DNA from 4 places in the Streptomyces sp. AC602_WCS936 genome. Region 1 is predicted to be linked to each of the others. Evidence: riboswitches for the same ligand, from Rfam matches in the RefSeq annotation. Region 1 holds a riboswitch; each other region holds the start of a gene.

What was found. Region 1 has a riboswitch for cobalamin ahead of KUM03_RS08980 (ribonucleoside-diphosphate reductase subunit alpha). Riboswitches for the same ligand answer to the same signal wherever they lie in the genome.
Region 2: linked by a shared signal. The riboswitch ahead of metE (5-methyltetrahydropteroyltriglutamate--homocysteine S-methyltransferase) and the one ahead of KUM03_RS08980 (ribonucleoside-diphosphate reductase subunit alpha) in region 1 are both predicted to bind cobalamin.
Region 3: linked by a shared signal. The riboswitch ahead of KUM03_RS01500 ((2Fe-2S) ferredoxin domain-containing protein) and the one ahead of KUM03_RS08980 (ribonucleoside-diphosphate reductase subunit alpha) in region 1 are both predicted to bind cobalamin.
Region 4: linked by a shared signal. The riboswitch ahead of KUM03_RS05965 (energy-coupling factor ABC transporter permease) and the one ahead of KUM03_RS08980 (ribonucleoside-diphosphate reductase subunit alpha) in region 1 are both predicted to bind cobalamin.

The regions. Positions count from the first base shown of each region.
Region 1 covers NZ_JAGMUF010000020.1:68,655-77,465, reverse strand. The annotation lists gene KUM03_RS08995 (GlxA family transcriptional regulator) at 1-809, opposite strand, end outside; gene KUM03_RS08990 (hypothetical protein) at 902-1,147, shown strand; gene KUM03_RS08985 (ribonucleotide-diphosphate reductase subunit beta) at 1,060-2,091, opposite strand; gene KUM03_RS08980 (ribonucleoside-diphosphate reductase subunit alpha) at 2,091-4,466, opposite strand; cobalamin riboswitch at 4,590-4,768, opposite strand; gene mctP (monocarboxylate uptake permease MctP) at 4,865-6,475, opposite strand; gene KUM03_RS08970 (DUF3311 domain-containing protein) at 6,472-6,729, opposite strand; gene KUM03_RS08965 (GntR family transcriptional regulator) at 6,879-7,643, opposite strand; gene KUM03_RS08960 (sugar ABC transporter substrate-binding protein) at 8,097-8,811, shown strand, end outside.
Region 2 covers NZ_JAGMUF010000003.1:123,055-131,865, reverse strand. The annotation lists gene KUM03_RS01550 (thiolase family protein) at 1-348, opposite strand, end outside; gene KUM03_RS01545 (FAD-dependent monooxygenase) at 345-1,613, opposite strand; gene KUM03_RS01540 (maleylpyruvate isomerase family mycothiol-dependent enzyme) at 1,626-2,258, opposite strand; gene KUM03_RS01535 (fumarylacetoacetate hydrolase family protein) at 2,255-3,082, opposite strand; gene KUM03_RS01530 (cupin domain-containing protein) at 3,085-4,245, opposite strand; gene KUM03_RS01525 (IclR family transcriptional regulator) at 4,325-5,101, shown strand; gene KUM03_RS01520 (MFS transporter) at 5,393-5,866, shown strand; partial or broken gene KUM03_RS01515 (3-hydroxyacyl-CoA dehydrogenase family protein) at 5,984-6,478, shown strand; cobalamin riboswitch at 6,666-6,888, shown strand; gene metE (5-methyltetrahydropteroyltriglutamate--homocysteine S-methyltransferase) at 7,058-8,811, shown strand, end outside.
Region 3 covers NZ_JAGMUF010000003.1:119,736-122,954, reverse strand. The annotation lists gene metE (5-methyltetrahydropteroyltriglutamate--homocysteine S-methyltransferase) at 1-465, shown strand, start outside; gene KUM03_RS01505 ((2Fe-2S)-binding protein) at 585-1,295, opposite strand; gene KUM03_RS01500 ((2Fe-2S) ferredoxin domain-containing protein) at 1,331-1,738, opposite strand; cobalamin riboswitch at 1,801-1,928, opposite strand; gene KUM03_RS01495 (ferric reductase-like transmembrane domain-containing protein) at 1,999-2,985, opposite strand.
Region 4 covers NZ_JAGMUF010000012.1:24,892-33,702, reverse strand. The annotation lists gene KUM03_RS06000 (MerR family transcriptional regulator) at 1-729, shown strand, start outside; gene KUM03_RS05995 (threo-3-hydroxy-L-aspartate ammonia-lyase) at 753-1,721, opposite strand; gene KUM03_RS05990 (APC family permease) at 1,880-3,214, shown strand; partial or broken gene KUM03_RS05985 (MFS transporter) at 3,279-3,632, shown strand; gene KUM03_RS05980 (ATP-binding cassette domain-containing protein) at 3,650-4,486, opposite strand; gene cbiQ (cobalt ECF transporter T component CbiQ) at 4,483-5,232, opposite strand; gene KUM03_RS05970 (energy-coupling factor ABC transporter substrate-binding protein) at 5,233-5,577, opposite strand; gene KUM03_RS05965 (energy-coupling factor ABC transporter permease) at 5,574-6,287, opposite strand; cobalamin riboswitch at 6,317-6,503, opposite strand; gene KUM03_RS05960 (potassium channel family protein) at 6,561-7,073, opposite strand; gene KUM03_RS05955 (chloride channel protein) at 7,135-8,544, opposite strand; gene KUM03_RS05950 (hypothetical protein) at 8,808-8,811, shown strand, end outside.

The DNA of each region.
Region 1 (8,811 bases):
GCCAGCAACACGCGCTGGCGCAGTATCCAGCGGTACGGAGTCGTCCCCGTCTCCTGCTGGAAGCGGCGGGCGAAGGTGCGCGGGGACATGTGCGCCCGGGCCGCGAGCTGGTCGACGGTGACCTCCTCGTCGAGGTGCTGCTCCATCCAGGCCAGCACCTCGCCGACGGTGTCGCAGGAGGAGCGCGGCAGCGGCCGCTCGATGTACTGCGCCTGGCCGCCGTCCCGGTGCGGCGGTACGACCATCCGCCGGGCGATCCGGTTGGCGACCTCCGGCCCCTGCTCCTTGCGCACGATGTGCAGACAGGCGTCGATGCCGGCGGCGGTGCCCGCGCTGGTGATCACCGGGTCCTCGTCCACGTAGAGCACGTCGGGCGAGACGGCCACTGTCGGGTACTGCCGGGCCAGCTCCTCGGCGTGGTGCCAGTGCACCGCGCACCGCCGCCCGTCCAGCAGCCCGGCGGCGCCCAGCACGAACACCCCGGAGCACACGCTCAGCACCCGCGCGCCCCGGTCCACCGCCCGCCGCAGGGCGGCCAGCAGCTCGGGCGGGTACTCCCGGCGGGCGTAGTCGCTGCCCGCCGGGACGGCGATCAGGTCGGCCTCCTCCAGCCGGTCGAGGCCGTACGGCGTGGAGACGGAGAGCCCGCCGACGTGGGTGCTCAGCGCCGGGCCCTGAGCCGACACCACCGCGAAGTCGTACCCGGGCAGGCCCTCGTCGCTCCGGTCGATGCCGAAGACCTCGCAGACGACGCCGAGTTCGAAGGGATGCACGCCGTCCAGCAGGACGGCGGCCACGTTCTGCAGCATGCCGCCAGTGTGCCTCGGAAGTGGCAGGAAATCGAGGCCTTACGGCAGTCCTGCCACTCCCGGTAAGGAGTATCCGGAGCGACAGTGGTGTCATGACCGGAAACCAGATCGAAGCCCTGATCGGAATGCTCGTGACCTTCGGGCTCCTGGTCCTCATGGTCCTCCCCTCGGTGATCGGTATCGTGCGCGACAAGCGCATCGACCGTCAGCTCAGGGAGGCCCAGGAGATGACCCGGGAGGGAGAGGAGACTCAGAAGTCCTCGTCCAGGTCGACGGTGCCCTCCACCGCCACCTGGTACGCCGAGGGGCGCCGCTCGAAGAAGTTGGTCAGCTCCTGAACGCCCTGCAGCTCCATGAAGGAGAAGGGGTTCTCGGAGCCGTACACCGGGGCGAAGCCGAGCCGCGTCAGACGCTGATCGGCCACGCACTCCAGGTACTGCCGCATCGAGTCGGTGTTCATCCCCGGGAGGCCGTCACCGCACAGGTCGCGCGCGAACTGCAGCTCGGCCTCGACGGCCTCCCGCAGCATGTCGGTGACCTCCTGCTGGAGCCGGTCGTCGAACAGCTCCGGCTCCTCCTTGCGCACGGTGTCGACCACGTCGAAGGCGAAGGACATGTGCATCGTCTCGTCCCGGAACACCCAGTTGGTGCCGGTGGCCAGGCCGTGCAGCAGGCCCCGGCTGCGGAACCAGTAGACGTAGGCGAAGGCGCCGTAGAAGAACAGGCCCTCGATGCAGGCGGCGAAGCAGATCAGGTTGAGCAGGAAGCGGCGGCGGTCGGCCCGCGTCTCCAGACGGTCGATCGACTCGACCGAGTCCATCCACTTGAAGCAGAAACCGGCCTTCTCGCGGATGGAGGGAATGTTCTCCACGGCCGCGAAGGCGGCGGCCCGGTCGTCCGGGTCGGGCAGGTAGGTGTCCAGCAGCGTCAGATAGAACTGGACGTGCACGGCCTCCTCGAAGAGCTGCCGGGACAGGTACAGCCGCGCCTCGGGTGAGTTGATGTGCTTGTAGAGCGTCAGCACCAGGTTGTTCGCGACGATCGAGTCGCCGGTGGCGAAGAAGGCCACGAGCCGGCCGATCAGGTGCTGTTCCTCGGGGCTCAGCTTCGCGAGGTCGGCGACGTCCGAGTGGAGGTCGACCTCCTCGACGTGCCAGGTGTTCTTGATGGCGTCCCGGTAGCGCTCGTAGAAGTCCGGGTAGCGCATGGGGCGCAGGGTCAGTTCGAAGCCCGGGTCGAGCAGGTTCTTCGTGGTGGGCTGTGCGGGGGTCTCGGTGGTCATTACTGGCAGGCCTCGCAGGACTCGGGGTTTTCCAGGGAGCAGGCGACGGCTTCGGGGTCCGGGCCGGCCTGCACGGGGACGGTGGTGGCTCGCGCGGCGGCGCGGGCGATGCGGGTCGCCGGGCGCGAACGCAGGTAGTACGTGGTCTTCAGGCCCTGCTTCCAGGCGTACGCGTACATCGAGGAGAGCTTCCCGATGGTCGGCGTCTCCAGGAACAGGTTCAGCGACTGGGCCTGGTCGAGGTACGGGGTGCGGGCGGCGGCCATGTCGATCAGGCCGCGCTGCGGGATCTCCCAGGCGGTGCGGTACAGCGCGCGGACGTCCTCGGGGATCCAGGTGAAGCCCTGTACCGAGCCGTTGGCCTCGCGCAGCGCCTCGCGGGTGCGGGCGTCCCACACGCCGAGCCGCTTGAGGTCGTCCACCAGGTAGGAGTTGACCTGGAGGAACTCGCCGGACAGCGTCTCGCGCTTGAACAGGTTGGACACCTGCGGCTCGATGCACTCGTAGGCGCCCACGATGGAGGCGATGGTCGCGGTCGGGGCGATCGCCAGGAGCAGGGAGTTGCGCAGCCCGGTGGCGGTCATGCGCTCGCGCAGCGCCGCCCAGCGCTCGGGCCAGGTGTGCTCGACGCCGTAGTGGTCGGGGTGCAGCACGCCCCGGGCGGTGCGGGTCTTCTCCCAGGCCGGCAGCGGGCCGTCGCGCTCCGCGAGGTCGGCGGAGGTCTCGTACGCGGCGAGCATGATCCGCTCGGCGATGCGGGTGGACAGGGCCTTGGCCTCGGGGGAGTCGAAGGGCAGCCGGAGCTGGAAGAAGACGTCCTGGAGGCCCATCGCGCCGAGGCCGACCGGACGCCAGCGGGCGTTGGAGCGGCCCGCCTGCTCGGTCGGGTAGAAGTTGATGTCGACGACCCGGTCCAGGAAGGTGACGGCGGTGCGGACGGTGGCGTCCAGCCGCTGCCAGTCGATGTCACCGGCCGCGCGGTCCACGAACGCGCCGAGGTTGACCGAGCCGAGGTTGCAGACCGCCGTCTCGCCGTCGTCCGTGACCTCCAGGATCTCCGTGCAGAGGTTGGAGGAGTGGACGACGTGGCCCGGCTCGGCGGTCTGGTTGGCGGTGCGGTTGGCGGTGTCCTTGAAGGTCATCCAGCCGTTGCCGGTCTGCGCGAGGGTGCGCATCATGCGGCCGTACAGCTCCCGTGCGGGCAGCGTCTTGCGGGCCAGCCCCGCCGCCTCGGCCTTGCGGTAGGCGGCGTCGAACTCCGCGCCCCACAGGTCGACCAGCTCGGGCACGTCGGCCGGGGAGAACAGCGACCAGGGCTCGTCGGTGTCCACCCGGCGCATGAACTCGTCCGGCACCCAGTGCGCGAGGTTCAGGTTGTGCGTGCGGCGGGCGTCCTCGCCGGTGTTGTCGCGCAGCTCCAGGAACTCCTCGACGTCCGCGTGCCAGGTCTCCAGGTAGACGGCGGCGGCGCCCTTGCGCCGGCCGCCCTGGTTCACGGCGGCGACCGAGGCGTCCAGTGTCTTCAGGAACGGCACGATGCCGTTGGAGTGCCCGTTGGTACCGCGGATCAGCGAACCCCGGGCGCGGACGCGGGAGTAGGCGATGCCGATGCCGCCGGCGTGCTTGGAGAGGTTGGCGACCTGGTGGTAGCGGTCGTAGATGGAGTCCAGCTCGTCCTTGGGGGAGTCCAGGAGGTAGCAGGACGACATCTGGGCGTGCCGGGTGCCGGAGTTGAAGAGGGTGGGGGAGGAGGGCAGGTAGTCCAGGCGGCTCATCAGGCCGTACAGCGCGGCCACCTCGTCGGTCGAACGCGTGCTTTCGTCCTCGGCGAGTCCGGCGGCCACCCGCAACATGAAGTGCTGGGGCGTCTCGACGACCTTGCGGGTGATCGGGTGCCGGAGCAGGTAGCGGCTGTACACGGTGCGCAGGCCGAAGTAGCCGAAGCGGTCGTCGGCGGCCGGGTCGACCAGCGCGTCCAGGCGTTCCGCGTGCAGCCGTACGAACGCGGCGGTGCGGTCGGCGATCAGGCCCTCGCGGTGACCGGTGGCGACCGAGCCGCTGAACGAGGTGACGCCCTGCGAGGCGGCCTCGGCGCGGATGCCGATGGCCAGCAGGCGGGCGGCGAGCCTCGAGTAGACCGGGTCCTCGGAGATGAGCCCGGCCGCCGCCTCGGTGGCGAGCTCGCGCAGCTCGGCCTCGTCCGCGCGGGCGGAGCGGCCGCGCAGCGCGGCGGCGGCGACCCGGCCGGGGTCGGCGTCGGGGAGGTCGGCGGTCAGCCCGGTCAGGGTCCGCAGCAGCGCGGCACCGGGTCCGTCGGGTTCCCCGGTCGCCGTCACCGGGGTCGCTGAAGCCGGATCGGCTGGCGCGATGGTCACGTGGAGCACTCCCTCGCTCGGCACGGGGCCTGGCGGGGGGCAGGGGGCAGCTCACGAGCGCGCACGGCGTCGCGTCCACCGGCCCACTCCACGAGGCCCGGACGTCATGGCACCCGGGCCAAGGCGGCCGGGCGCACCGTCGGCAGGTCCTCGGACTGGACATGCGTGCGCGCACGTGCGGAGACGTACGGATGCACGCATGTACACCGTTGCGGGACAGTTCCGGATTCGCACCGGATTCCCCTGCGGCGACAGCGAGCACGAGCATACATCTTGTGCCGACCGGCGCGAGCACCCCCAGATGTTGTGTCCCGGTGTCGTGTCGCGGTACGTGGGCCAGTGCCCCGGTACGACAACGGGCCGCCGGATTCCTCCGGCGGCCCGCATCGATACGAGGGTCAGTGCGAGGAGCCCGCCGTGGCCGGCGGCAGTTCCACCTGGACGCCCGGGTCGCCCGCGTCCGCCGTGTAGTCGCTCGGCTTGGTCTCGTCGACGCCGTCGGGCGCCTTGACCGCCCGCAGGACGAAGGTGAGGACCACGGTGACCAGGACGTTCAGCACGAAGGCGGTGAGGCCGATGTAGCCGATCTCGCCGATGCCGGGGATCTCGTCGGAGGAGCCGCCGAAGTGCTTCTGCGTCGGCGAGGCGACGCCGTACGCGGCGACCGTGCCGTAGACCATGCCGACCGCCCAGCCGCCGAGCAGCGCCCAGCGGTGGAACCAGCGGGTGAACAGGCCGCCGACCAGGGCCGGGAAGGTCTGCAGGATCCAGATGCCGCCGAGCAGCTGGAAGTTGATCGCGACCGTCTTGTCCATGCCGAGGACGAAGACCAGCGCACCCACCTTCACCAGCAGGGACGTCAGCTTGGAGACCTTGGTCTCCTGGGCCGGGGTGGCGTCCGGCTTGATGAAGTCCTTGTAGATGTTGCGGGTGAAGAGGTTCGCGGCGGCGATCGACATGATCGCCGCCGGGACCAGCGCGCCGATGCCGATCGCGGCGAAGGCCACGCCCGCGAACCAGTCCGGGAACATGTTCTCGAACAGCTGCGGGATCGCCAGCTGCCCGTTCTCCACCGTCACTCCGGCCGCGATCGCCATGAAGCCGAGCAGCGCCAGCAGGCCCAGCATCAGCGAGTACAGGGGCAGGATCGTGGTGTTGCGGCGGATCACCTCACGGCTGCGGGAGGACAGCGTCGCGGTGATCGAGTGCGGGTACATGAAGAGCGCGAGCGCGGAGCCGACCGCCAGCGTGGCGTACGTCCACTGGCCGCCGTGGTCCGGTATCAGCCCACCCTTGCCCGTCTCGGTGAACTTGTCGTTCGCCGAGGCGAAGATGTCGTCGAAGCCGCCGAGCTTGATCGGGATGTAGATGATCGCCACCGCGATCACGATGTAGATCAGCGTGTCCTTGACGAACGCGATCAGCGCGGGCGCGCGCAGCCCCGACGAGTAGGTGTACGCCGCCAGCACACCGAAGGCGATCAGCAGCGGCAGGTCCTTGATGAACCAGTTGGTGTCCTTGCCGCCGCCGACGCCCATCACGTCCAGTACGGCCTGGATGCCGACCAGCTGGAGCGCGATGTACGGCATCGTGGCGAGGATGCCGGTGACGGCGACCGCCAGCGACAGCCCCTTCGAGCCGAACCGGCCGCGCACGAAGTCCGAGGTCGTCACGTACCCGTGCTTGTGGGAGACCGACCACAGGCGCGGCAGGAAGGTGAAGATCAGCGGGTAGACCAGGATGGTGTACGGCACCGCGAAGAAGCCGGCCGCGCCCGCCGCGTAGATCGCCGCCGGAACGGCCACGAAGGTGTACGCCGTGTACAGGTCGCCGCCCAGCAGGAACCAGGTGACCCAGGTGCCGAAGGAGCGGCCGCCGAGGCCCCACTCGTCGAGGCTGTGCTCGTTCTCGGCCTTGCGCCAGCGGGCGGCCAGGAAGCCCATGGCGGTGACGAGCACGAAGAAGAAGATGAAGACGGCGAGTGCGACGCCGTTCACGCCGTCGTTCACTTGGAACCGCCTTCCCGGCGGGCGCGCTGGTCACGCTGCCACAGCTTGTACGCCGTCATCGTCAGCGCGGTGGAGATGACGACCCACGCCATCTGGTACCAGTAGAAGAACGGGATGCCGATGAAGGCCGGGTCGGACTTGGCGTACGAACCGACCCAGAGCATGGCGACGAACGGTGCGAGAAGGCAGAGCCCGATGACGACGCGCACCGGCGTCACCACCGGTTCTCTGCTCTCTGGTGGGGCTTGTGACATGCGGTGGCTCCGTCCCCTCGCTGATCACCTCGTGGCAGTGCGCACGAAATGTAGGTGACGGGTTCAGGACAGCGGAAGCCCTCGTCCGCATATCGGTCCCCAAACGCAATGTCAGGGCGTGCATCGGGACCGTGCAGGTGGGGCTTGGTCTAGTCCTGCGGCCGCTTGAGGCGGGCGACGAACTTGTAGCGGTCGCCCCGGTACACCGAGCGCACCCACTCCACGGGCTGGCCGGTCCGGTCCTGCGAGTGCCGGGAGAGCATCAGCATGGGCAGGCCGACGTCGGTGCCGAGCAGGCCGGCCTCGCGCGGGGTGGCCAGGGAGGTCTCGATGGTCTCCTCGGCCTCGGCCAGGTGGACGTCGTACACCTCGGCGAGCGCGGTGTAGAGGGAGGTGTACTTCACCAGGGAGCGGCGCAGGGCCGGGAAGCGCTTGGCGCTGAGGTGGGTCGTCTCGATGGCCATCGGCTCACCGTTGGCCATGCGCAGCCGCTCGATGCGCAGCACCCGCCCGCCGGCCGTGATGTCCAGCAGCCCGGCGAGCCGGTCGTCGGCGGTGATGTAGCCGATGTCCAGGAGCTGCGAGGTCGGTTCGAGGCCCTGGGCGCGCATGTCCTCGGTGTACGAGGTGAGTTGCAGGGCCTGCGACACCTTGGGCTTGGCTACGAACGTGCCCTTGCCCTGGATGCGCTCGAGGCGGCCCTCGACGACCAGTTCCTGCAAGGCCTGGCGCACGGTCGTGCGTGAGGTGTCGAACTCCGCGGCCAAAGTGCGCTCGGGCGGGACCGGGGTGCCCGGGGCCTGGGTGCGGGTCATGTCGAGCAGGTGCTTCTTCAGGCGGTAGTACTTGGGCACGCGCGCGGTACGGACCGTCGTCCCACCCTCGTTCTCCGCACTGCTGACGTCGGTGCTCATGCTCTGCCTTCCCGGCTCCGGGTGCCGAAGCGACCGCTATCCCTGTCGGCCACGGCTCACATCGTGGCACGGCTTCGCGCCGGCATGGTCCGGCACGCTCCGTGATCCCCTCTGTATACCTCCGGGACCGTTGTTGGTCTAGTCCACAGCGCCGCCGGACGGTGCTGGTACCCGCGTTCGGAACCGTACCGGCACGTCATTCGCGGGGCAGTGGTACACCCGGTCCGGGTCCGTCCGATCTGCCGCTTGCGCAATGAAAGGTCCCTGCATATCTCGGTCGCATCACGGACGCGGGGAGCGTGGTTGAACACCCTTGACAGCCCTATTGGTCTGGGCCAAGCTCCCCGTACTGGTCTACACCATTGGTCCAGGTCCCGGCCCCAGGAGCGGTACGCGTTCACGCTTGAACCGCAGGGAGGCAGGGGGGTTTGTGGCATCCCTGAGGAGGGTGGCGTGAAGCGCAAGCTGATAGCCGCGATCGGTATCGCGGGCATGATGGCATCCATCGCGGCGTGCGGGGGCTCCGACGACAACGGATCGTCCAAGCAGAACCCGAAGGACCGCGAGGGCGAACTCACCGTCTGGCTCATGGTGGACGCCCAGAGCAGCTGGCCGGAACTGGTCAAGCAGGCCAATGACGAATTCAACAAGAAGTACCCCGGCGTCAAGGTCAACGTCCAGTACCAGCAGTGGGCGGACAAGACCAAGAAGCTCGACGCCGCCCTGTCCGGCGACTCGTTCCCCGACGTGGTCGAGCTCGGCAACACCGAGACGATGACCTACATCCTCAACGGTGCCCTCGGCGAGGTCGACGCCAAGAAGTACGACAACTCGGACACTTGGATCGACGGTCTCGAGGACACCTGCACGTACGAGGGCAAGCTGTACTGCGTCCCGTACTACGCGGGTGCCCGCGTCGCCGTCTACAACAAGGACATGTTCAAGGCCGGCACCGGGTCGGACAAGCTGCCGACGACCGAGGCGGACCTGCTCAAGGCCCTCGACAAGGTCCAGGACAAGTACAAGGCGGACAACGCCTTCTCCGCGCTGTACCTGCCGGGCCGCTACTGGTACGCCGCCATGTCCTACGTCGCCGCGTACGGCGGCGAGATCGCCAAGTACGACGAGGGCAGCAAGGAGTGGAAGGCCAGCCTTTCCACGCCGGAGG
Region 2 (8,811 bases), on a different contig from region 1:
GCCACCGGCGACGACGATGTCCGCGTCGCCGGACTCCAGAGCGCGGGAGGCGATGATCGCCGCGTCGAGGCTGGAGCCGCACAACCGGTTCACGGTCGCGGCGGGCACGCTCACCGGCAGTCCGGCCAGCAGCGCGGCCATCCGGCCGACGTTGCGGTTGTCCTCGCCGGCGCCGTTGGCGTTGCCCCACACCACGTCGCCGATGGCGGCGCGGTCCAGGTCCGGGCTCGTGTCGAGCAGGCCGGTCAGCGCGGTCGCGGCGAGGTCGTCGGGGCGTACCCCGGCGAGCGCGCCGCCGAACCGTCCGAACGGGGTGCGGGCCGCCGCGTAGAGGTAGGCGTCGCTCATGCCGCGCCCCCGGCGAGGGCCGCCTCGCCGACGGCCGCCGAGGAGAGCGGGATCGGCGTGAACATCTCGGGTTCCTGGTCCGGCGTCAGGGCGGTCGGCCCGTACAGCCAGTCCGTGAAGGAGTAGTCGTAGGTGTCGCGGGCGCGCAGCAGGGCGTTGCGCTGCTCGCGGGCGAGACCGTCGAGGTGCCACAGTTCGCCCCACTTGCGGGACGTGGTCAGGACGCGCCGGCAGTGCTCGGGGCGGACGGCCTCGTAGGCGGCGAGCGCGGTGGTCCAGTCGACGGTGCCGTCCTCGGCGCGGTTGCGGGCGACGTGCTCGCCCAGCACCCAGCCGTCCTCGATGGCCATGATGGCGCCCTGTGCGATGTACTGCAGCGGCGGGTGCGCGGCGTCGCCGAGCAGGGCGATCCGGCCGTGCACCCACTGCATGATCGGGTTCCGGTCGAACATCCGCCACCACTTGTCCCGCCACATGAAGGGCAGGCCGTCGCGGACGAAGTCGCAGGTGCCGGCGAAGGCGGCGTCGAGCTCGTCGGGCGTACCCCAGTCCTCCCGGCCGGCCAGGGCCTTGGGCGACTCGAAGACGGCGACCTGGTTGAGCAGTTCGCCGCCGCGCAGACCGTAGTGGACGAAGTGGCAGCCCGGGCCGACGTGCACCGCGATCTCGCTGAGGTCGACGGACCGTACCCGTGGCTGCTCGGCGGGGACGGTGCCGCGGTAGGCGACGTACGCCGAGGAGACGGGCCGGTCGTCGACGAACAACTTGCGGGCGACGGAGTGCAGGCCGTCGGCGGCGATCACCGTCCCGGCCTCGTGGGTCGCGCCGGAGGCGAGGATCACGCGGGCCCCGGCGTCGGTGTTCTCGTACGAGGTCACCTGGGCGTCGTTGACCAGCTCGACCCCGGCGCGCTCGCAGGCGCGCAGCAGCAGGCCGTGCAGGTCGCTGCGGTGGATGACCAGGTAGGGGTAGCCGTACCGGGTCTCCAGGTCACGCAGGTCGAGGCGGGTCAGCTCCTCGCCGTCGACGGCGTCCCGCATGACCATCGCGTCGGGGACGACGCCGAGGTTCCTGGCCTCGTCGAGAAGGCCGTAGTCGTCGAGTATGCGGGTGCAGTTGGGGGCGAGCTGGATGCCGGCGCCGACCTCGCCGAAGGCGGGGGCGCTCTCCAGCAGGCGGACGCTCAGGCCCTGGCGGATGAGCGAGAAGGCGGCGCCGAGGCCGCCGATGCCGCCGCCGACGACGATCACATCTGGGTGGGACATGGGTGCACTCCTCTACAGCCAGGGGCCGAGCTCGGGGGCGTCGATGAGCGAGTGGGGGCGGCCCGCCAGCCAGGCGGCGACCTCCGGCAGCGGGCCGTCGGGCAGCTCGGCGAGGCCGCGCTTCGCCTTGATCTCGGCGACGAGCGCGGTCAGGAAGCCCTTCGGCAGGTCGGCGAAGGCGACGCCGGTGCCGAGGTCGACGGCGTGGACGCAGACCTCGCGGGCGCGCATCCACGGCAGTTCGGTGGCGGGCACGGTTCGGCCCTGGGCGGTGACGACCTGGTGGCCCCACTGTGCCTCGGTGAGCCGGTCCAGTCCCGCCGCGAGCTTCTGCGCGCTGTCCGTCAGCCAGGAGCGCAGTTCGTCCGCCCACAGTGTGGGCCCCTTGGCGATGCCGACGGCGCGCTCCTCGGCGGAGGCGTACATGGGGGTCTCCTCGCCGGTGGCCGCCCAGTGCACCAGGTTGCCGAGCGCGTCGGCGTTGGCGGCGGCGTGCGCCACCAGGTGCTTGCGCGTCCAGTCCGGCAGCACGCTGGGCGCCGAGAAGGCGTCCTCGTCCAGGCCCGCGACGGCGTCGAGCAGGAGCTCGGTGCCGGTACGGGCCCAGGCGCGCGCGTCGTCGTGGGTGCGTGGGGCGCCGGTCATCCCTCGACCACCTTGTTGGTGCAGGCGCCGAGGCCGGCGATCTCCGTGACGACGGTCTGGCCGGGCAGCAGGAAGACCTTCGGGTCGCGGGCGTTGCCGACGCCGGCTGGAGTGCCGGTGGCGATGACGTCACCGGGCTTCAGGGTGATGACGGTGGAGATGTACCGCACGAGGAAGACCGGGTCGAACAGCAGCGTGCCGGTGTCGTCCTGCTGCATGACCTCGCCGTCGACGACCGTCCGCACCTCGAGCGCGGGGCGTACGCCGCCGACCTCGTCGGGGGTGACGACGTACGGTCCGAGCGGGGTGGTGGCCTCCCAGATCTTGCCCTGGGTCCACTCGATGGTGCGGAACTGCCAGTCGCGCAGCGAGATGTCGTTCATGACGGTGAAGCCGGCGATGGCGTCGGCGGCCTGCTGCTCGTCGGCGCGCCGGACCTGCTTGCCGATGACGACGGCCAGTTCGACCTCCCAGTCCAGGGTGCCGGTCTCGGCCGGCTTGGCGATGTCGTCGTTCGCGCCGATCAGGGTTTCGGCGAACTTCGGGAACAGGGTCGGGTGGCTGGGCAGTTCCCGGCCCATCTCCTTGATGTGGTTGGTGTAGTTGTGGCCGACGCAGACGACCTTGGAGGGGTTCGGGACGACCGGCGCGAAGTCGGCGCCCTCGACGGGGTAGGCGGTGCCGGACGCGGTGGCGGCCTTGCCCAGCCAGTCGTCCTCGGCGAACAGCTCGCCCAGATCGGCGTAGCCGAGGTCGACGAGGAGGTCGCCGTCGAGGCGGACCGCCCGGGTGCCGTCGGCGGTGCGGAGGGTGGCGAGCTTCATGGTCAGCCGTCCTTCTGAGTGCGGTCGAGCTTCAGCGCCTCGAAGACGGGCGCGTCGGAGAAACGGAACAGGTCGAGGGCGCCGGAGTCGGAGTCGGAGTCACCGGCCTCGGACTTCACGGAGAACGGCTCCCAGGACGGGACGACGAACAGATCGCCGCGCGTGACCGTCCAGGACGTGTCGCCGACGGTGACCACGCCGGAGCCGTCGAAGACCTGGTAGACGGAGGAGCCGGTCTCGCGCACCGGCGCGGTCCGGGCGCCGCGGACGACGCGGTGAAACTCGGCGCGGATCGTCGGCAGGACGTCGGAGCCGTCGTGCGGGTTGCTGTAGCGCACCGCGGCGTGACCGGGCTCGACGGTGCCGCCGAAGCCCTCCTTCTCCAGCAGCAGCTGGTCGCGCAGCGCGGCGTTCGTGTACTCCCACTTGTACGACAGCAGCGGGCTGCCGGGCGTGGCCGGGGTGGCCGACAGCGGGCGCAGGCCGGGGTGGCCCCACAGCCGCTCGGAGCGGGAGCGCTCGGGGGTGATCCGCTCGGCATCGGTGATCTCGTCGCGGCCGAACTCGAAGAACTGCGCCTCGGTGACGTACTGGAACGGGATGTCCAGACCGTCGATCCAGGCCATCGGCTCGCCGGTGGCGTTGTGGTGGGCGTGCCAGTTCCAGCCGGCCTGGGGCAGGAAGTCGCCGCGGTTCATCGGCACCGGGTCGCCGCCGACGACCGTCCACACGCCCGAGCCCTCGACGACGAAGCGAAAGGCGTGCTGGGTGTGGCGGTGCTCGGGCGCGTCCTCGCCGGGCATCAGGTACTGGATGGCCGCCCACAGCGTCGGGGTGGCGAAGGGCCTGCCGCCGAGGGACGGGTTGGCCAGCGCGATCGCGCGGCGCTCCCCACCCCGCCCGACCGGCACGATGTCGCCGGCCTGTGCGGCCAGCTCGCGCAGGCGCTCCCAGCGCCACAGGTGCGGCACGGCGCGCGAGCGCGGGTGGGCCGGCATCAGATCACCGATCTCGGTCCACAGCGGCACGAGCAGTTCCTGCTCGAAGCCCCGGTACAGCTCCTCGAGCGCCGGGGTGACCTCGGGCTGCCCCTCGGCGGTGACGGCCTGGAGCCGCACCGGGGAGCCCGTGGCGATGTCTTGGGTGAGGGAGGACTCAGTCACGGAGCCAGCGTGCATGGCGTCTGCTGTTGGAACATGTAGATTCTGCACAGCAGAATTCGGGAGCGTCGGGAGGGTCGCCATGGACAAGCCGCTGAAGACGCCGCCGCCCTATCCCATCGCCAGCGTGGACCACGCGCTGCGAGCGGCGGCCATCTTGCAGATGGAGGGCGGCGCGACCGTGGCGCAGCTCGCGGAGCGCCTGGGTGTCGCCCGGTCGACGGCCCACCGCGTCCTCGCGATGCTCGTCTACCGGGACTTCGCCGTGCGGGGTGAGGACCGCGTCTACCGGGCGGGCCCGGTGCTGGAGCTGGCCGCCCACTCCCAGTCGCTCGTGTCACGGCTGCGCGCTGTGGCCCTTCCTCACCTGCGCCGGGTCGTCGATCTCCTCGACGAGACCGCGAACCTGATCGTGCGCACCGGGGAGACGGTGCGGTTCATCGCCAGCGTCGAGTGCCGACAGGCCCTTCGGGTCGGGTCCCGGGAGGGGATGGTCTTCCCCGCCCACCGCACCACGGCGGGACTCCTCCTGCTCGCCCACCTGGCCGACGAGGAGCTGGAGAAGGTTTACGCCCCCGAGCGCTACCGCGACCGCCCGGCCGACCGCCCCGACCTCGCGCGGCTGCGGACGGAGTTCAGGCGCTTGCGCCGCAACGGTTTCGCCGTCAACAAGGAGCGGTCCGAGCGCGGTCTCGTCGCCGTCGGCGTCCCGGTGCGCGGCCGCGACGGCACCGCGCTGGCCGGCCTCTCCGTCTCGATGCCCAGCGTGCGCTACGACCCGCGGCGCCTGCCCTCCCTGGTCGCCACGCTGGAGGCCGCGGCGCACGCCCTTGAAGAGGACCTGGCCGACCAGCCGTAGAGCCCGACCCATCGATCTTACTCGGAGAACAGTATCTCTATCTCCTGAACATTTCCTTGACGCGACGTAAGCCGAGTGTCATTCTCCACGGCACCACGCCGGACGCGCGACGTGCCTTCTCTCCCCCCACCGCGTGCGCGGAGCCGAGCGCTTCCACGCTTCGGGGTTCCCGCTTCCGGGAGACCCGAAGTCCCCAGTCAGGCAGAAACACCAATGACGCTCAACAAGGGGACGACGACGTCCCCGGGCCCAACCGCGGGGGCCGCCCGGAAGCCGGGCTACGCGGGAACATTGGCTGCCGTCTGCGGCGCGGTCTTCGTGGCCCAAGTCGCGAACGCGCTGCCGGCCTCGCTGAACGGACTGTCCCAACAGGATCTGAACACCCACGGCTCACAACTCACCTGGGTCACCGCCGCGTTCATGATCGCGGCGGTGTGCTTCGAGTTCACCTTCGGCGTCCTCGGCGACCTGTTCGGGCGGCGCAGGCTCGTCCTTGCGGGCACCGCTCTGGTCGCCGCCGGCAGCACCGTCGCCGCGCTCCCCCCGACCGTCCAGGTGTTCTGGCTCGGCGCCGCCCTGAATGGACTGGGCGCCGGGGCCATGTTCCCCGGCTCGCTCACCGCACTCACCGCGGTCACCCGCGACGTACGGCAGCGGGCGCACGCCATCGCGGTCTGGAGCGGGTCTTGTCCGCCGGCGCCGCCGTGTCCCCCCCTGCTCGGCGGCATGTTCGCCAGGATCGGGTCGTGGCGCGGCTCCTTCTGAGTACTCGTCGGACTCGCCTTGATCAGCATGGTGCTCACCATGGCGCTGGCGACGGAGTCCAAAGCACCCGAGGGCCGCAAGTTCGACGTAGCAGGTCAGGTCACCTTCGCGGCCGGCCTCATGCGGCTCGGCAAGGCGACCGCGCGGGCGGACCGGGTCGTCGGCCTGCACTTCTTCAACCCCGTTCCCGTCCTGCCGCTGGTCGAGGCAGCCACCTCACTGCACACGTCGGCCGGGACGACCGCCCTGGTGGAGGACTTCGCGACCCGGACGCTCGGCAAGACGGTCGTCCGCTCCAAGGACCGGGCCGGCTTCGTCGTCAACGCGCCGCTCATCCCCTACCTGCTCTCGGCCGTGAGGATGGCGGAGTCCGGGTTCGCCACGGCCGCCGACATCGACGCGGGCATGGAGCCGGGCTGCGCCCACCCGATGGGACCACTGAGGCTGGCCGACCTCATCGGCCTGGACACCGTGGCGTCCATCGCGCATTCCCTCTACGACGAGTTCCGCGAGCCCCTCTACGCCCCGCCTCCGCTGCTCCAGCGGATGGTGGAGGCGGGACTGCTCGGCCGGAAGACCGGCCGGGGGTTCCACTCCTACGACCAGGGCTGAGGGCCTGGTACGACGCGAGTCGAGGGGCCCGCAGCGCCCCTTGGGGTGAGGGTCCCCTGCGGCACGACGGGAAGGGGCGGTGAGGCGAGTGCGGCGCTCACCGCCCCTCACCGCTGCCACCTGCCAAGAGGCCCGACCCGCCTTCCGGATGATGGACGGTGCTCTTCCATTCGCGGCGACACCCCGTAAGGTGACCGCAGCAGCTGGTTCGCCCCGTTCGCCAGGCGGGGTGTCGCAAGAGGGAACCCGGTGGGAATCCGGGACTGCCCCGCAGCGGTGAGCGGGAACGACCGCCGTCATACGCACTGGGTCCGACGTACCGGATCTGGGAAGCGACGGCCAGTAGGGGTCCTCCGTCACGGAGGGCGTGCCCGTAAGTCCGAAGACCTGCCAACTGCCCGCGTGCGGACCGATCCGTACGCGGACATCTCGGTGACCTCGAGGGCGGGTCGGCGTACACACCAGACGGAACGACCGTGCCCTTGCCGCGCGGGTTCCTTGCCGTCAGGTTCGTCATTCCCTTCGCGCTCTCGTCCCGTCTCCGGGATCTCAGGGATTCATCTCGCGAAGGAGATCTCCGTGACAGCGAAGTCCGCAGCCGCGGCAGCACGGGCCACCGTGTACGGCTATCCCCGCCAGGGTCAGAACCGGGAACTGAAGAAGGCCGTCGAGGGCTACTGGAAGGGCCGCGTCACCGCCGACGCCCTCCGGACCACCGCCGCGGAGCTGCGCCGCAGCAACTGGCGGCAGCTCGCCGACGCCGGCGTCCAGGAGGTGCCCACCGGCGACTTCTCGTACTACGACCACGTCCTCGACACCACCGTCATGGTCGGCGCCGTCCCCGACCGGCACCGTGCCACCGTCGCATCCGACCCCCTCGCCGGCTATTTCGCCATGGCCCGCGGCACCCAGGAGGTCGCTCCGCTCGAGATGACCAAGTGGTTCGACACCAACTACCACTACCTGGTCCCCGAGCTGGGCCCCGGCACCGTCTTCACGGCGGACTCCACCAAGCAGGTCGCCGAACTGAGGGAAGCCCTCGCCCAGGGCCTGACCGCACGGCCCGTGCTGGTCGGCCCCGTCACCTACCTCCTGCTCGCGAAGCCGGCCCCCGGCGTGCCGGCCGACTTCGAGCCGCTGACCCTGCTGGACCGTCTGCTGCCCGTGTACGCCGAGGTCCTCGCCGACCTGCGGGCGGCCGGTGCCGAGTGGGTGCAGGTCGACGAGCCCGCCCTCGTCCAGGACCGCACCCCGGCCGACCTGAACGCCTCCGAGCGCGCCTACCGCGAACTGGGTTCCCTCACCGACCGGCCGAAGCTGCTCGTCGCCTCCTACTTCGACCGGCTGGGCGACGCACTGCCGGTGCTGGCCAAGGCCCCGGTCGAGGGTCTCGCGCTGGACTTCACCGATGCCGCCGCCGCCAACCTGGACGCCCTCGCCGCCGTCGGCGGGCTGCCCGGCAAGCGCCTGGTCGCCGGCGTGGTCAACGGCCGAAACATCTGGATCAACGACCTCCAGAAGTCGCTGTCCACCCTCGGCACCCTGCTCGGGCTCGCCGACCGAGTCGACGTCGCCGCCTCCTGCTCCCTGCTGCACGTGCCCCTGGACACGGCGGCCGAGCGGGACATCGATCCGCAGGTCCTGCGCTGGCTGGCCTTCGCCCGGCAGAAGACCACGGAGATCGTCACCCTCGCCAAGGGCCTCGCCCAGGGCACCGACACCATCGCCGGGGAACTCGCCGCCAACCGCGCCGACCTGGCCTCCCGCGCAGGGTCACCGATCACCCGCGATCCTGCCGTCCGGGCCCGGGCCGAGGCCGTGACGGACGCCAACGCCCGCCGCTCACAGCCGTATGCCGAACGGTCCGCGGCCCAGCGCGCCCACCTGCGCCTGCCGCTGTTGCCCACGACGACCATCGGCTCGTTCCCGCAGACCACCGAACTGCGCACCGCACGGGCCGACCTGCGGGCGGGCCGCATCGACACGGCCGGTTACGAGGAGCGCGTCAAGACCGAGATCCAGGAGGTCGTCTCCTTCCAGGAGAAGACCGGCATCGACGTCCTCGTGCACGGCGAGCCCGAACGCAACGACATGGTCCAGTACTTCGCCGAACAGCTCACCGGCTACCTGGCCACGCAGCACGGCTGGGTCCAGTCCTACGGCACCCGCTACGTCCGCCCGCCGATCCTGGCCGGCGACATCTCCCGCTCCGAGCCGATGACGGTCCGCTGGACGTCCTACGCCCAGTCACTGAGCGACCGCCCGGTCAAGGGCATGCTCACTGGTCCGGTCACCATGCTCGCCTGGTCCTTCGTCCGCGACGACCAGCCACT
Region 3 (3,219 bases), on a different contig from region 1:
CGCGAGACCCTGCCGCTGCGCACCGCGGACCGTGCGACGTATCTGACGTGGGCCACCGAGGCGTTCCGGCTCACCACCGCCGGCGTGCGGCCGGACACCCAGATCCACACCCACATGTGCTACGCCGAGTTCGGCGACATCGTGCAGGCCATCGACGACCTCGACGCCGACGTGATCAGCCTGGAGGCCGCCCGCTCCCATATGCAGGTGGCCCGGGAACTCGCCGCCCACGGCTACCCGCGCGAGGCCGGTCCGGGAGTCTACGACATCCACTCCCCACGCGTGCCGAGCGCTGAGGAGGCTGCAGAACTGCTGCGCACCGGCCTGAAGGCGATCCCCGCCGAACGGCTCTGGGTGAACCCCGACTGCGGTTTGAAGACCCGCGCCTGGCCCGAGACCCGCGCCTCTCTGGAGAACCTGGTCGCCGCCGCCCGCACTGTCCGCGGTGAGCTGTCCGCCTCCTGACCGAGGAACGCGGTGGGCCGGGACGCCGCAAGCGTCCCGGCCCCGTCCCACAGCACCGCCATGAGCAAGGTGTGCCCCAGCCTCCGTCCGCCCGTCGGCCGGGCGGAGGCAGCGGTACCTCACCGCGGGCCTCGGCGCGGCACCCCTCCGGCCAGCCCGCAGTCACCGCACTTCGAGCCGTTCGGCGCACGGTAGTAGAGGCAGCAACTCCGACGGCGGAACGCGAGGTCGGAGCGGGTGAGTACACCGGTGCCCGCCAGGCGTCCGGTGTTCAGCAGCGCGGTCGTGAGGTCGGCGAGCGGTCCGCGTTCGGCGGGACGGAGTGCGTGCAGGGCGTGGGCCGCCCCGGCGAGCGCCGACGCCGAGTTGCCGTCCAGCAGACGCGGGGCGACTTTGACGCGCAGTCCGTCGGCCAGTGCCGACAGATGATCCGTCACCTGCTCGTACAGGACGCGGACGGGGCCGCCGTCGAGCCGGTCGGCGTACCAGCCGTCCGGGCGGGGCACCCGGAGGGCCGGTCCGTCCTCGGCGCGCTGCAATCCCTCCAGGTCGGGGACGATCCGGTGCAGAACGACGCAGGCCAGTGCCGGTGACCAGAGGCGGGCAGCGTGACCGAGCTGGGCGATGGATATGGCGACGCGTGGTTCCCGAGTGCGGTGACGGCGTGCGACGGCTGCGGCAAGTTCAGTGAAACCATCCGCGTAGGAGTGGGCGACCGGATGCCATCCGTCGTCCGGCCCGCCGACCTGCAGGGCGAAGAAGCCGCCGAGGCCGGCCACGTCGTGCAGGGCGGTGGCAACGGACGCCGTCGAGGCCCGGGCTCCGTGCACGGCTTTTGTCCTCCCTCCGGCTTCCGTCCGTACGGTCACGAGGCCGTACGCCGTCGGCGCGGCGGCGTGATGGCGTACAGGTCGAGGATGTCCGGCAACGGTGCCACGCCGGGTCCGCCCGCGCGTGCCCACGCGGCGATGTCCTCGGTCGCGTCCGGGTCGTTGACCAGCCCCAGCCAAACCGGTCGGGCACCGGCGGCGCGGTCTTCCGCGGAGGGTTGTACGACGATGACGTTGGCCTGGTCGCAGACGTCGAGGCAGTCGGAGACGCGTACCGGTGCTGCGGCACGCAGGCGTTCGGTCTGGGCCGTGTGGTCGACGCCGGTCACTTTGGGGCTGCCGCAGCAGCAGTCGCGGCACACGACGATGCGGCACGGCACCGGGGCGGTGGCCGTTGCGGCCCTCGTGTCGTCCGGCGTTCGTCCGGTCGGCGTTGCGGGCATGCGGTGCCGTCCCTCTCTCCGGGGAGATCCGCCCCGGTGGTCCGTCGAGGAGGCGACCGCGTAAGTCTCCTGGCTCTCGGGTCGATGCTCGTCCCGGCCTTCCCACCCACTGCAGGGCAGTGGCCTGTCGGGAGTCGCTCGCCGATCACAGTGGCGGGACCGCGCCGGATTCACACCGGCTTCCTCGTTCCGCCGTCGCCCTGTCGCCGGCCATCATCCCATCCCGGGGTGCCGTGCCCCCCGTGCCCCCCGTGCCGCCGTCAGTCCGTTTCCTGGGAGTGCGGGGCCGTGGCGGGCGGATGGGTCGGACGGTCCCGCCCACCGTCCCGGCCGGACACCACCACGATGACCAGCCCGACGACGACGGCTCCGGCGATGACGCGTCCGGCCGCGCGCGCCCACCAGCCCGGACGGGCCGCGCTCGCGCCTCCTCCCGGCGGCTCCAACCGTTCGGCGCGCCGAGCAGGTCTCAGCAGACGGAGCAACAGCAGTACCGCGACCGGGAGTTGCAGCAGCCACAGGACGGTGCGCGGCCACTCCCCGTACCAGACGTTGGTCCCGTACAGCAGCGTGTGCCACACACTCAGCACGTAGACGACGATCACAAAACGGTGCAGCCGTCGCCAGGTGTTCGCTCCGATGCGGTGGCGGACGTAGAACAGCAGCCCCAGCGGGATCGCCAGATACAGGGCACCTTGCCCGAGCGGGATGGCGACGCGGCCGGTGCCGGAGTCGTACCAGCCAGGCACGAAGCTGTCGGCGAAGCCCACCCACAGCCGCTCGGCCCAGTCCACCTTCGTCTCATAGCGTACGAGTTCCGCCGCGAACATCAGCGCGTGCGCGAACATCAGCGCCATCGTCGTCAGGCTCGTGGTGCGGTGCCAGCGCTCCAGCACCTGCCGGGAGACCGGCCGCCGGGCAGGGCGCGGCCCCGACAGCAACAGACCCAGCATGACCGTGCCCCAGGCCCACAGCAGACCCGACCATCCGAACGCCTGGCTGAGCAAGTACATCCAGTAGGTGCCCGCATCGTCCATGAACGGCATGACCGCGACGGTGTCCGAAGCACCCGACTCCATGCGCGTCCACAGGAGGGCGAACACGAGCGCCGTGACCACCACCGCCGCCGTGGCGTCGGGCAGGGCGGACCGCATGTCGCCGCGCAGTACGACGCGGCCCCCGGGAGACCGTTGCCTTCCGGGCGGGGCTGCTGCCCCGTCTTCGTCCGGCCTCGTGTCTGACGTCATCAGGGGCCTCCCGGGCACGGGCCACCGCGGCAACGGTGTGCATGTGTCGTGAGGCAACAAGTCTGGCTGATGGGGCAACGCTCTCCTGAGGCGTTTTCCGGCCAGAGCCGTCAAGGCAACTGGACGGGGACACACCTGGTTTCTGCTTCCCCCCACATTCAAGACAACCGTTGAATCCTCGCTGTCGCAGGAGTATGAGTGCCCTTACGCTGATGCACGCAGTCGGTTCGCGCC
Region 4 (8,811 bases), on a different contig from region 1:
CGGGCGATCGACGCGTCGGCACCCGCCGGCTGGCCGGACGTCCTGGACGTCGTCGCCCTCATGCAGGGGCTCGACTCGACCAGCGCCGCACGCCGGCAGCAGACCGTGCTGGTCCGGCCGGAGGGCGCCGCCGTGCCGCCCGAGCTGCTGGCCGGGGCGGTCCTGTCCGAGTCGGACCCCGTCGTCGGGGGCGCCCTGCGCTGGGCGCTCGCCCGGTCGGGCGGGGACGGCCTCGCGACCCTGGCGGCCGGTCTCCGCTCGGACGACACCGACGTCCGGCGGCGTGCGGTACTGGCGATCGCCGCGCTGCCCGAGGTCCCCGGGGCGGCCGAGGCGCTGGGGGACGCCCTCGGGGACGCGGACCGGACGGTGCGCGGGCACGCCGCGCTGGCGCTGGGCAGGCGTGGCGAGGAAGCGGCGGTGCCGACGCTGGTCGGCATGGTGGTCGAGGGGGCCAACGACGTGGACGCCGCGGAGGTCCTGGGGACGCTGTCCCAGGAGCCCGGGTGCGCGGAGCGGATCATGGCCGCCCTGGACGACGAACTCGCGGCGCCCACCGCGGACTCGGCGACGCGGATCCGGCTGGCCCAGGCCCTGGTCGAGCTGTCGGGGGACGCCCCGCTGGAGGTACTGCGCCGGCTGTCCCGGGGCGACGACCGTGCCGTCGCCCTCGTCGCGTCGGCCTTCGCCGGGGTCGTGGAGAAGCGGTCCTCCGACGGACCCGCGTGACCCACCGCTCGCGGACGCTCCCCTCAGCGGCCGACCAGCTCCGCGAACCGCCCGGCGTCGACGTTCCCTCCCGAGGCGATGACGCCGACCCGGCGCGGGCGGGGGTCCAGGCGTCCGGCCATCAGCGCCGCCAGCGCGGTGGCGCCGCTGGGCTCCAGGACGATCTTCAGGCGTTCGAAGGCGAAGCGCATGGCCGCGACGATCTCGTCGTCGCCGACGAGGGCGATCGCGTCGACCAGGCGCCGGTTGACGGAGAAGGTGATCTCGCCCGGGGTGGGCAGGGCCTGGCCGTCGGCGATGGTCCGGGGGACGGGAATGGTGACGCGTTCGCCGCTGTCCAGGGACCGCTTGGTGTCGTCGCCCGCCTCCGGCTCCACGCCGACCACCCGGATGCCGGGGTGCAGGGCCTTGGCGGCGGTGGCGCTGCCGGCGACGAGTCCACCGCCGCCGACGGGGACCACGAGGGCGTCGAGCGCGCCGGTCTCCTCCAGGAGTTCGAGGGCCGCGGTGCCCTGGCCGGCGATGACGTGCGGATGGTCGTACGGCGGGATGAGGGCGAGGCCGCGCTCCTCGGCGAGCGCTTCCCCGAGGGCGGTGCGGTCCTGGGTGTAGCGGTCGTAGGTGACGATCTCGGCGCCGTAGCCGGCGGTGGCCTCCCCCTTGGAGCGCGGGGCGTCCTCGGGCATGAGGATGACGGCGGTGGTGCCCAGTTCCCGGGCGGCCAGCGCCACGGCCTGGGCGTGGTTGCCGGAGGAGTAGGCGGCGATGCCCTTCGCCAGCTGCCCGGCGGACAGCCGGGAGGCCGCGTTGTAGGCGCCGCGGAACTTGAAGGCGCCGACCCGCTGGAAGTTCTCGCACTTCACGAACACCTCGGCGCCGACCAGGGCGTCGAGCGTGCGGGAGGTGAGGACCGGGGTGCGGTTGGCGATGCCGTCGAGACGTGCGGCGGCGTCCCGGACGTCGGCGAAGGTGACGGGCGGTGCGGTGGTCATGCGTGAGGTCCCTCCTGGAAACTCCGAGCGGGTCGGCCCGACCCGCGTGGCGTCGCGCGAGTCAACCTAGCCTCCCGCTCCGCCCTCCTCTCGGCCCGGCCGCCACCGTCCCCGATGTCCGGGGCTTGTTCCGCGCCGTACGGGAAACCTGAGGCGCCATGGCGAGACTCCCGACGCGGCGACCCGCGGACACCCCCGGCGGCCCGGCGCTCAAGCGCGCGCTGACCACCCCGCTGCTGTACTTCTTCATCCTCGGCGACGTCCTCGGCGCCGGCGTCTACGTCCTGGTGGGCCAGGTGGCCGCCGACGCCGGGGGCGCGGTGTGGGTGCCGCTGGGCGTCGCGCTGCTCCTGGCGATGCTGACCGCCGCCTCCTACGCCGAGCTGGCCACGAAGTACCCCCGCGCGGGCGGCGCCTCCCACTACGCCACCCGTGCCTTCGGGCCGTTCGCGGGGTTCGTCGCCGGCTTCTGCATGCTGGCGGCCGGCATCGTCTCCGTGGCCGCGCTGGCCCGCGGCTTCGGCGGCGACTACCTGTCGGCGTTCGTGACCCTGCCCGTGGGACTCGTCGCGGTCGTGTTCCTCGCCGTCCTCGCGCTGGTCAACGCGCGCGGCATCAAGGAGTCCACCCGAGCCAACGTCGCCGCCACCGTCGTCGAGGTCGGCGGCCTCCTCGTCATCGTCGCCCTCGGCGGCTGGCTGCTGCTGCGCGGCGACGGCGACGTGGGCCGGCTGGGACAGCTCGGCACCCCGGAGAAGGGGGCCGCGGCGGCCGTACTGAGCGGCTCCGTGCTGGCGTACTACTCCTTCGTCGGCTTCGAGACCTCGGTGAACGTCGCCGAGGAGACCCGAGACCCCCGCCGTTCCTACCCGCGCGCCCTGTTCGGTGCCCTGGCCACCGCGGGCGCCGTGTACGTCCTGGTGGGCCTCGCCGCGTCCGTCGCCGTCCCGACGGCCCGGCTGGCCGAGTCGAGCGGGCCGCTCCTCGAGGTCGTCGAGGAGGCAGGGGGCGTACCGACGTGGCTGTTCAGCGCCATCGCCCTGGTCGCCGTGGCGAACGGCGCGCTGCTCACCGGCATCATGTCCTCCCGCCTCGCCTACGGCATGGCCCGCGACGGCCTGCTGCCCGCCGCGCTGACCAGGGTCCTGCCCGGCCGCCGTACGCCGTGGGCCGCGATCGCGCTGACGACCCTGCTGTCGATGCTGCTCGCGCTGACCGGCAGCGTCGCCACCCTGGCGTCCACTCTGGTCCTGCTGCTGCTCGTGGTCTTCCTCATCGTCAACACGGCCGTACTTGTGCTGCGCCGCGACCCGGGGGAGGCCGGCCACTTCCGGGCCCCCACCGCGCTGCCCGTGCTGGGCGCCGCGTCCTGCGTCGCCCTCGCCACGCAGATCGAGGCCGAGGTGTGGCTGCGCGGACTGCTGGTGGTGGCCGTCGGGACGGTGCTCGCCGCGCTCGCCGCCGTTCGGCGCTCCGGACGGGCGCGGCGATGAGGGCGATGCCCTTCACCCCCTCCGGCGCCACTAGTACGGGTGGGCGCGGGAGTGGTGCGGCGCGGGGTCCTCGCCCGCGAGCAGCGAGCCGAACGTCGGCGGCGGCGCCGGCGACAGCGCGCCAGAGCTCGGCGGCTCGCTGGACACCGCCCAGGACTCCGTGGGCGGCGGGCCGGCCGTCGCCGAGCGGCTCGCGACCAGTCCGGAGGCCGGGCCCCAGCAGGCCCGGGCCACGGCCGACGCGGTGCACCAGGCCTTCGCCCACGGAGCGTCGGCGACCAGCCTCGTCGGCGGCGTCGTCGTGGCCGCCGGCACCCTGATCGTCATCGCGGTACCGCCCGGCCGCCGCGCCCGGCAGCGCCCCGGGGAGAAGCCGGCCGAGGCGCCGGACATGGCGTTCAGCGACTCGGCACACTGACCCCGGGTCCGCTCGCGTCACTCGGTCAGCGCGGCCAGCTCCTCCGCCGTGCGGGGGCCCGTCGCCGAGTCCGCCAGCAGCCCCCGCGCCCGCAGTACCCGCGCCGCCGCGACGCCCCACGGCAGGCGCAGCCCGGCCTGCCGCAGCGGTTCCGTGCGGGCCAGCGTCGCGGCCGTCGGGCCGGTGTGCACACCGGTGGGCGTGAGCAGCGCGGCGTCGTCCGACCAGCGCAGGGCGAGGTCGACGTCGTGGGTGGCCATCACCACTGTGGTGCCGCCCGCGCGGAGCCGGTCCAGGGTGACGAGCAGCCGCTCCTGCCCGTCCGGATCGAGCCCGGCCGTCGGCTCGTCCAGGATCAGCACCCGGGGCCGCATCGCCACGGCTCCGGCGATCGCGGCCCGCTTGCGCTGCCCGTACGACAGCAAGTGCGTGGGCCGGTCGGCCAGCCGGGCGATGTCCAGCGCGGCGAGCGCCTCCCCGACCCGGGACCGGACCTCCGCGTCGGACAGTCCGAGGTTCAGCGGTCCGAAGGACACGTCCTGCGCGACGGACGCCGCGAAGAGCTGGTCGTCCGGGTCCTGCACCACCAGCTGCACGGTGGTCCGCAGCCGGGTGAGCCCCCGGCGGTCGTACGTCACCGGCTCCCCGCCGAGCGTCAACCGCCCGGCGCGCGGCCGCAGTCCGCCGCTGAGCAGCCGCATCAGCGTGGTCTTGCCGCTGCCGTTGCGGCCCAGCAGCGCGAGCGCGCGACCCTCGCGCACCGCGAAGTCCAGGCCGGTCAGCACGTCCGGCCCCTCCTCGTAGGCGAAGGACACGCCCCGCAGGGCCACCAGGGCCGCTTCCGGCTCATTCACGACAGGGGTCCTTCCAGTACGAGGGTGAGGGCGGCCAGCGCCGCCAGCAGCGCCACGCTCGCCGCGGTGAACGGCACGGAGACGCGGGCGTCGGGCACCAGCACCCGCAGGGTGCCGTCGTAGCCGCGCCCGGCGAGCCCGCTCTGCAGCCGTGCCGCCCGGTCGAAGGCCCGCACGAACGCCGTGGCGCCGAGCCCGCCGAGCGAACGCCAGGCCGCGGCCCGGGTGGTGTGCCCCAGCCGCGCCGCCTGCGCCTGCCGCACCCGGCGCACGGAGTCCAGCAGCAGGAAACTCATGCGGTACGTCACCAGCGCCACGTCCACCACCGGCGCCGGCACCCCGGCCCGCACCAGCCGGGGCAGCAGGTCGGACATCGGTGTGGTGAACGCGAACAGCAGCACCCCGAGGGAGGCCGCCGAAGTGCGCAGCAGCAGCTCGCCGGCGCGTACCGGCCCGCCGTCCGCCGCCGTCAGGAACCCGTCCGGGCCCCCGACCTGAACGAGCAGCGGCAGCGCCCCCGTCACGCAGAAGCCCAGCGGCACCCGGTACGCCCGCCACAGCCTGCGCCCGGGCACCCCCGCGGGCCCCAGCAGCACGGCGAGCGCCGTCACCAGCACCAGCGCCGCGCCCGGCCAGGGCGGCAGCGCGACCGCCAGCACGGTCAGCCCGAGCCCGAGCACGGCCTTGTCCACGGGATGACGGCGACGCCAGCGACTGCTGTGCGCCGCCGCGTCGATCGGCAGCACTCAGTCCCCTTCGGGCGCGTCCCGCACAGCCGTCGCCGCCCTCGCCCGCTCCGCGCCCTGCCGCCGCCCCCGGCGCAGCCCGAAGTAGTACGCGAGCACGCCCGCGCCGATCGCGGCCTGCAGGGCGAACAGCGCCGACTCGACCTCCCCCGAGGGCGGTTCGTACAGCGGCGAGAACCACGGCTCGTAGTCCGGCTCGATCTCGGTGATCGCCGTCTCCGCCTCCGCGTCGGCCCCGGCGAACGGCTCCTCCTTGTGGTCGCCGAGTCCCAGCGCCAGCGGCAGCACCGCGAGCGCGGCCACGGCGAGCAGCAGCAGCGCGTTGATCTTGGCGTTCCGGCTCATCGGGCCACCTCCTGTCCCTCGGTCTTGGCGGCCCCCGTGGTCCCCGTCCTCGTCAGCAGCACGCCCAGCCGGGTCAGTTCCCCCTTGCTGGACTGCACCAGCAGCCGCATCACGACCACCGTGAGCAGGCCCTCGCTCACCGCGAGCGGGATCTGCGTCACGGCGAAGACGGACCCGAACTTGCCGAGCGAGCCCAGGAATCCGCTGCCCGGGTCGGGGAAGGCCAGCGCCAACTGCACGCTGGTGACGCAGTACGTGGACAGGTCGGCGACGAACGCCCCGCAGAACACGGTGACCATCAGCGGCACGTCGAAGCGGCGCAGCAACCGGTAGACGCCGTACCCGGCCCACGGGCCGACGATCGCCATCGAGAAGACGTTGGCGCCGAGCGTGGTCAGCCCGCCGTGCGCGAGCAGCAGCGCCTGGAAGAGCAGGGTGATGGTGCCCAGCACCGCCATGACCGGCGGCCGGAAGAGGATCGCGCCCAGACCGGTGCCGGTCGGATGGGAGCAACTCCCGGTGACGGACGGCAGTTTCAGGGCCGACAGGACGAAGGTGAAGGCCCCGGAGGCGCCGAGGAGCAAGGTGCTCTCCGGGTGCTCCCTGACCTCACGGGTGAGTGACCGTACTCCGTGGACGACGAACGGCGCGGACGCGACACCCCAGGCGATCGCGTGCGCCGGAGGCAGAAAGCCCTCGGCTATGTGCATGACTCGGCAGACCCTCTCCAGCACCTCGTGGATGGACGACGCGCCTTGGCCGGTCTCCTGGCTTACGGGTACCACCGCCCGTGCTCCGCCTTCCCGGATCGCAAGCGATCCAGTGGCTGCCCGCGAGGGCCGGAGCCGGACTTCCCGATTCACAGTGGCGAGGGCCGCACCGGCATCACACCGGATTTCCCGTTCACCAAGGCGTGACGACGGTAGTGCTCCCACGAGGGTGGTGACAAGCGGGCCTCCCGCCCGGCGGGCGCGTGCGCCCCCTCAGCCTTCCCGCGAGCCGGGCCGGTCCCGCCCCGTGCGCCGCACCACCATGTCGCGCATCCGCTGCGTCAGCGCGGTCGCGGCGGCGGTCAGGAACACGAAGCTGTACGCGATCTGCAGAACCGTCACGATCCGCGCCGACTGGCCCCGCGGGGTGATGTCGCCGTACCCGACGGTCGCCAGGGTGACGATCGTGAAGTACAGGGCGTCGACGCGGGTGTGCAGGCCGGTGAACTCGCCGGGCTGTTTGGCGAGGGCGTAGTAGGTGGCCGAGAAGACGTGCACGGACAGGACGATCAGCAGGGAGAGGACCATGCCGGGCCGGGAGTCCGGCCGGTCGACCAGTACGTGCCGGATCTGCCGGAGCAGCAGCACGGCCACGGCGGTCAGGACCAGGGCGAACAGCAGCCAGCTCAGCAGGGGGCGTTGCGGGCCCAGATGATCGAGGGGGAGGAGGAAGTAGGCCGTGACCACGACCGCCGCGGCCCCGGCCCGCAGCCCCCAGGGCCGCACCGCCCGCCACCCGGCCGACCGGCCCCTCACCGCCCCGCCCGCCACCCGGCCCACCGCCCCGTCACCGCCCCGTCCCGGCCGCCGGTCCGCCGTCCGTGTCCGGCCCCGCCCCTGGTCTCCCGTCCGCCTTCGTCCCCGGACCCCCGTCCGCGCTCGGCTCGGTCCGGCGGGTCACCTGGGCGACGATGAAGGCGACCACCGACCCGGTGACGATCAGCGGCATCTGGTCGTGCGCGTCGCCGCCCATCAGCAGTACCGCCAGCACGGCGCTGGCCAGCGGCAGCCCCGTCACCGCGGCCGCGGCGGCGGAGATGCCGAGGGCGAGGGCCGGCGTCGTTCCGAAGCCCGGCAGGCCGGAGCAGGCCAGGGCCGTCGCCGTGCCCAGCAGCACCGCCGGGAAGATCGGGCCGCCGCGCAGACTGCCCAGCGCGATGCCCCAGGCCAGCCCTTTGCACGCGACCAGTGCCACCAGCGCGCCCACCGACCAGGCGTGCGGGTGCGCGGCGAGCTCGGCGAGCGTGGCCTGCCCGGACAGTGCCGCCTGAGCCGGGGAGCGGCCGGTGATCAGGGCGTACGCGCTGACGCAGACGCCGACCGCCGTGGCGCAGGCGACGGTGCGGACGGCCGTGCGCTCCCGCGTCCAGGAGACCGTGCGCCGGCCCAGCTCGCGGCCCAGCGTGATCAGCACGGCGATCAGCGCCGCCGTGGGGATGCCCCAGAGGAAGTCCCCGGCGTCCGGATTGGCGCCCGGCGGCAGGTCGTGCAGCGTGAGGGCGCCGATCTTCAGGCCGGTCCACTGGCCGAAGCCGGTGAAGACCAGGGCGCCCGTCGCGCTGGCCAGCAGACAGGGCAGCAGCAGGGCGACCAGCTGGGCGCCGCCGAGCCCGGCCCCCTCGATGAGCAGCACGGCCGCGGCCACCGGGCCGCCGAGAATGGTGGAGATCGCGGCGGTGGAGCCGGCCGTGGCGAGGACCGCGCTCGCTTTCGGGTCCCCGGCCGCACCCGCCCGCCGCACCGCCAGCAGGGCGAGCCCGCTGCCCACGGCCATCAGCGGCGCCTCCGGCCCCAGCACCACCCCCAGGGGCAGCGTGGCCAGCGCGGCCAGGACCGCACCGGGCAGCGCGCGGGGGCCGACGGGCGCGCCGCCCAGCCCGTTCACCGGCAGATGACCGCCGCCGCCCGGCATCCGGGTCACGATCGGCGCCAGGATCAGCCCCGCCAGCACCAGCGCGGGCAGCGGCCACCACCAGGGCGGGGCGTCGTACCCCACCGCCTCGGGCAGCGCCGTCCACACCCAGTGCTGGAGCTCGTGCTGCAACCCGACGAAGAAGAAGCAGGCCAGCGCGATGGGCACACCCAGCAGCACGCACAGCAGCAACAGCCGCAGGTAGCCGGGGCTGAGCAGGGTGCGCCGCAGGGACTGCTCGGCCCGGCCCGGCACCGCGTTCGCCGGCGCGGGCTGCGTCGTCACGGGCCTCCTCCGTCCACCGCACCCGGTCCCTCACGAGCGTTCGCATGTGCGGCTCAGTAAACGCGAGGCGCACTGGGCCCGCACGCGCACGGCGCCCGTCCCGGGGACCGGGCGGCACGGCGCGGCAGCTGCCTGCCTCACCCGTTCGGCGGACCCGTATGGCCGGGCGGTGCGGGTGGCCGCAGGCTCGAATGACCTGTCGGCGCCTCGGGGTGCCGATGGGCGCAGGCCCGTACGGGGGACACGCAGAAAGGACTCCGCTCATGA